2 linked regions of the Pokkaliibacter sp. MBI-7 genome follow. The protein of the gene in region 1 interacts with the protein of each later gene in a pairwise test. Links are inferred from orthologs where the notes say so. Each region holds a gene or a part of one and is shown on either strand. Other genes may lie near its edges.

Evidence for each region. Proteins that work in one complex are often made in the same cells at the same time.
Region 2: the proteins of QCD60_RS26070 (region 1) and kdsB interact in binary tests that used the Escherichia coli proteins (3 or more experiments, as listed by UniProt). The link is inferred for Pokkaliibacter sp. MBI-7 from one-to-one orthologs.

What each region holds. Positions count from the first base shown.
Region 1 is NZ_JARVTG010000002.1:1,398,882-1,401,835, forward strand. Bases 34-2,954 are described here. They hold QCD60_RS26070 (TetR/AcrR family transcriptional regulator), read right to left. Parts: upstream 1,858-2,954; coding sequence 1,210-1,857; downstream 34-1,209. Other genes in these bases: QCD60_RS26065 (oxidoreductase), read right to left, coding at 40-1,023; QCD60_RS26075 (IS4 family transposase), read right to left, coding at 2,028-2,954. UniProt on the Escherichia coli protein: Involved in response to both electrophiles and reactive chlorine species (RCS). Represses the transcription of the nemRA-gloA operon by binding to the NemR box.
Region 2 is NZ_JARVTG010000002.1:206,849-209,723, reverse strand. What follows is about bases 23-2,864. They hold kdsB (3-deoxy-manno-octulosonate cytidylyltransferase), read right to left. Parts: upstream 1,907-2,864; coding sequence 1,139-1,906; downstream 23-1,138. Other genes in these bases: lpxK (tetraacyldisaccharide 4'-kinase), read right to left, coding at 2,291-2,864; QCD60_RS20585 (Trm112 family protein), read right to left, coding at 1,962-2,159; QCD60_RS20595 (low molecular weight phosphotyrosine protein phosphatase), read right to left, coding at 598-1,059; murB (UDP-N-acetylmuramate dehydrogenase), read right to left, coding at 23-601. Also shown: more of murB, read right to left, coding at 1-22; more of lpxK, read right to left, coding at 2,865-2,875. UniProt on the Escherichia coli protein: Activates KDO (a required 8-carbon sugar) for incorporation into bacterial lipopolysaccharide in Gram-negative bacteria.

The sequences.
Region 1 (2,954 bases):
CAAACAGCGGGCTTGGGCCGACACCTGCTGGCGATGGCTTCAGCGGTTTACATCCACTACCACGCGACCACGTACCTGGCCGTCCAGCAGTTGCCGGGCAACAGGTATCGCCTCGGCCAGGCCAATAGTATGGGTAATCAACGCCAGTTGCTGCGGATCGATCAGCTCCCCCAGCCGCTGCCAGGCTTCAATACGATCAGCTTTGGGTCGGGTCACACAGTTGATACCGCGCAGCGTAACACCACGCAGAATGAACGGCGCCACACTGGCGGGAAGATCCATCCCCTGTGCCAGACCGCAAGCAGCAACAATGCCCTCACTGGCGGTAGCAGCACAGACGTTGGCCAGCGTATGGCTGCCAACAGAGTCAACGGCAGCAACCCAGCGCTCTTTGGCTAAAGGCCGGCCCGGCTCAGACAGACTGCTGCGCTCAATGATCTCGGCTGCACCAAGCTGCTTCAGATACTCAGCCTCCTGCGGACGCCCGGTGGATACGGTAACGGTATAACCAAGCTTAGCCAGAATACTCAGCGCAAAGCTCCCCACTCCACCATTAGCCCCCGTGACCAGTACGGAGCCCATCGACGGGGTAATGCCGTGTTTCTCGATGGCCAGCACACACAGCATGGCGGTGTAGCCTGCGGTGCCAATCGCCATGGTCTGCTCGGGAGTAAAAGCAGTGGGCAGCGGAATCAGCCAGTCTCCCTGCAAGCACGCTTTCTGCGCCAGCCCACCCCAATGGCTTTCACCGACTCCCCAGCCGTTGAGCAGTACTTTATCGCCCACCCTGTAGTCAGCGTGGTGGCTGTTTTCTATCGTCCCTACCAGATCAATGCCCGGCACCATTGGAAAGCTACGCACAATGGGCGACGTCCCCGCGATGGCCAGTGCATCCTTGTAATTCAGCGTTGAATAGTCGACGGCCACGGTCACATCACCGGCGGGTAGCTGGTGATCATCCAGCTGGGTCAGTTCGGTGCGATAACCCTGTTCGTCTTTGCTTATCAGCAGTGCCTTGAACATCTGAGGTTCTCCTTGGTTAGCGGGCCACCCTGACTACTGGGTGGCGACAAGTTATAGACCGATCGTCTATTGAATTTCACTAAAAACCCAGACGTTATGCCTGGGCTATTTCAAAAGTGCTGACGCAATATCAGAACAGCGAGTAAGACTGAGCTGGGCGGCGTACACTGATTAGCCGCATACAATTCAGCTGCTGCGGTTTGCGCTTATCATCCTGAGAAAACCACTGTAAAACACGTCCAGAGGTGCCGCGCTGCACTGCAAACGAGCACGCAGCACTGCCCCTTCCCAGCCTATCCAGAAAAACTGAGCAAGCTCCTCAGCATCCAGTGCAGCTGACAACTCCCCCTGCGCCTGAGCAGCCTGCAGGCAAACGGTCAAGCGTTGCTGCCAGCTGTGCAGGATGGCATCCAGCTGCTGGCGAAAATCATCCGGCAATACCGCGACTTCCTGTCCCATGTTCCCCACCAGACAACCACGGCGGAAACCATGGCGTGCCATTCCAGCACTGGCATCCGCGATAAACGCATCCAGGCGCTGCAACGGTGACAGCCGTTCATCAAGCAGATGGCGATCCAGTTTACGCTCGAAATAGCGGGCATAACTTTCCATCACCGCCCGACCAAAAGCCTCCTTACTGTCGAAGTAGTGATAGAACGATCCTTTGGGCACCCCGACCTGCTTTAAAAACCCTTCCAGGCCGGTGGCAGTGAACCCTCGCTCGGTCAGCACTTCCATGCCCCGGCGAATCAGCGCCAGACGCGTCTCAAGCTGGCCATCGGGCTGCTTCGGCGGGCGTCCGCGGCGGCGAGGTGAAGTAAGTGATTCTGTCACGAGTGCACCGACCTATTTATAGACTGATCGTTTATTAAATTGGCAGACTACCCGCTCAACAGCCGCCTGTCCAGCCGCCGTCAGTCGAATTGAGAAGGAGGGAAGAGCGTTAAGCAGGATCACGAACGCCAAAGAAAGGCAAAATAAAACCGGCCTGAGCCTAATGCCAGTCAGTTAAGCTGACTGGCATTTTTATTTCTGGTCGGATACTTGGACGGCTTGGGCTTGACCACCCGCGGGTAACTGCGCTCCTCACGTCGATGAGGCAGGACGTAGTGCATGGCCGAAGCCTGTAGTTCAGCCAGGTAGCGAGGGATGTTGCCTGGATGATTCAAAGAGACCCCGTTCAAGAAGCCCAGGATCGCCCAGGTGCAGGCGGTGAAACTCATTTCGCAGGGGGAGATGCCAGGGCAGTGGCGACTCATTTCCAGCATTTGATAACGCAGCAGATTGTACCCCAGCAGTACGCCCCACAGCTCTTGTTCAATCATCTCCGGCGTTTTACTGCGCAGTGTGTAGTGACCCGCGAGCATGCCTTGCTTCATTTCTCGATAGCCCAATTCGATTTCCCAACGCTGGCTGTACAGATCCACGATGTCATCTGGCGGAAAGCGCAGAGGATCGATCATCGAAGTCAGTACTTGCCGGACTTTGCCCTTGATGGTCTTGCTTAATAACCTGGCCTGTAGCGTGTCGGGCAGCTCGGGCCATTGCTTACGCGCCTGCGGCGAGGTCTTTAGCGAGACGATGGCATCCTGGCGTCCCAGCTTGTATAGCACCTCATATTGAGCATCCTTGCGCAGCGGCAGTAGCCAATGGCGCTGAGTGCCTGTTTGTTGCCAGCGATGAAGAAGCCCCAGCGAATAGAAGCCACGGTCGAACAAGGTCAGCGAGTGATCGGGTGTGCTGTCGATCAGTTGTTCGGCCAGCTTCATCTCGTTGCTGTGATAACCGGCAAAAGCACTGCTCACCAGCATGTGACTGGTCAGTTCCATCTGGCAGACCATGCGCACTTGGGGATAGCCGGTATCGCCATGCTGATTACTGGCGCTGCCATAGTGCTTGCGGTTGTCGTCCGTATCCGCTGTGCGCCAGAC
Region 2 (2,875 bases), 1.2 Mb from region 1 along the record:
TATATTTGATCTGGGCATCAGCCTGCTTTGACAAGCACAACTCTACGGACACAATGATCCAGCTCTTACCAATGCTCTCTTTGAAGATGCTATGTCGGTAGGAGAAGTTGCAATCAGCTGCTTCTCGCGTGCAGAACGCTCCTGTGACAGTATCGAGATACTGCACTCGTAGTAGAACGTCCTTTAACTCCATGCCATAAGCGCCAATATTTTGCACTGGCGCAGCACCTACGGTACCTGGAATCAATGCCAAATTTTCCAAACCTGACCATCCCTGAGACAAGCTGAAGCAGACCAAAGAATGCCAGTTCTCTCCTGCCCCAACGTTTAAAGTAACGTCCGACTCATTCTCGGATAGCACCTCAACGCCTTTGATATCAATTAACAAAGTAAGACCAGGCAGGTTCTGGCACAGCACTACATTGCTACCCCCACCTAGCACACGCCATGCGAGATTGCGCTTTTGCGCAACAGCAATATCTTGCTGCAATTGGCTAGCAGAGTGCACAACAGACAGGTACTCAGCTTCTACTGAAAATCCAAAAGTATTCAACCTAAGTAAATCGGCGTTCTCTTGCCAGTGCTCAGGATAGTCACTCACTTCACTAAATCCTTAATTAAGGCATCCGCAGCCACTTCAACAAGATCAAGCACCAGCTCAAACCCAGACTCTCCATCATAGTAAGGATCAGGCACCTCCTCTATTGAATCTGGATGATAATGGAGGAACAAACCAAGTTTATGCTGCAATTGAGCGGGGCAATTCTGCTTCAAGCTACTTAGATTGGCATGATCCATAGCCAGAATTACATCAAACTCTTCAAAGTCTGATGGCATGACCTGGCGAGCTCTGAGGGGAGTTAAATCGTAGCCACGCCTGGCGGCAGCACGACAGCTCCGTCTATCAGGTGACTCACCCGTATGGTAAGCAGCCGTCCCTGCCGAATCGACCTGAAAACGCCTACCCAACCCCTGCTGGGTGATTTTCTTTGCCAGCACACCTTCTGCAGTAGGGGAACGACAGATGTTGCCAAGGCACACTAAAAGAATTTTGTACATCTCTCACCGAATAGTCAGACAGCTCAACAAACAATGGCTCTAAAGAGGCATACACAGCCTCCAGATTCAGAATTTTCAGCTATCGGCCATCGCCAAGTATCGAACGTACTCGTACCAGATCATCAGGTGTATCTACACCAGCAGGAGGAATGACCGACGCCTCAGAGACCTGAATATAGCCACCATTCCACAGTACACGTAGCTGCTCCAGCGCCTCCCATTGTTCTATCGGAGCGGGTGACCACTGGACGAACTGATTCAACAAACCAACACGGTAACTGTACAGCCCGATATGTCGAAATGCCTGCCAGCCTGACGGCGGAACATCGCTGATACCTTGAGCAAACTCATCCCGATGCCACGATACAGGCGCACGGCTAAAATAAAGCGCCTTACCATGTACATCTTTAACGAGCTTGACCACGTTGGGATTGGCGAATAACGCCATATCCTCAATCGGCTCGCACAACGTTGCCATGTCCGCCTGAGGATGCTTCAGCAGAGTCTGCGCGACCTGATCAATCAAGGTTGCAGGCAGCATCGGCTCATCCCCCTGAACGTTCACGATGACCTCGTCATCTGACAGTTTCAACTGTGACGCCACCTCCTGAATCCGATCAGTACCGGAGGGATGTGCCGCAGAAGTCATACATACTTCAGCGCCGAAGGCTCTGGCCATGCTTTCAATTCTCTCATCATCAGTAGCGATGATGACGCGCGCCGCTCCACTGGCACACGCTTTCTCCCACGTGTGCTGGACCATTGGCTTACCGGCGATATCCAGCAGGGGTTTGCCTTTCAGGCGGGTGGACGCGTAACGGGCAGGGATGACAACCAGAAACGACATAGTCTGTGAAACTCCCGAACAAATACTACCTTGCAGCAAAAAGGCCGCTTCTTTATTAACGCTGCTTTGGACGCTTCGCCCGTTCTTCTTCGGTCAAGCTACGCGCTTCTGACTCCAACATCACGGGAATACCATCACGTACCGGATAAGCGAGATTGCTGGCATAGCAAAATAGCTCCTGACGATCGGCATGCCACTCAAGCGGCGCCTTGGTAACGGGGCACACTAGCAAATCCAATAACTGCTTATCCATTCTGGATCTCCGTAAAACTAGGCATGCTGATCCTGACGGACAACACGATGATAGATATCGATTTATACAACCCACCGGGCAAGGCTAAGCCTCGACAGCAACGTGCATTGTTAACATTTGGAAAGCAGATTTCAGCGCCTTTTCAGGTTAAGGCTACGTAGCTTTTCCGCCAACGCGCTAAAAAAGCTATCTGACAGCACCGCAGTAATATCCAGATACCACAGGTTATCTACTGCAAAACCACCACACTTCACAGCATCTTTAGCTGTTACGACAACCGGCATGCCTCCACTCGGTATATCTTCTTGCTGAAAGTGATAGTGGTCAGGCTTACTGATAGAACGCGTAATTTTGATGCCTAGCGATTCCAACGTCGAAAAAAAACGTGTGGGATTACCTATTCCGGCCATCGCAATGACCTCTCGCCCACTCCATGCGTGAACATCAGAAGCCTGCCCTGTATGCACATGAACCATTTGCTGGGCACGAATATGCATTGTAAAGGAAGTCGTTACAGGTGTGCTGGCCGCATAGCCATTGACCACACAAAAATCCACTTCAGCAAGACGCTCAGGCGGCTCCCTAAGCGGCCCGACCGGCAGACAATGGCCATTCCCCAGGCCGCGATGACCGTCAACGACAGCAATTTCTATATGACGCCCTAAGCGGTAGTGCTGAAGGCCATCATCACTGAAGATCAGATCACAATCATTGTT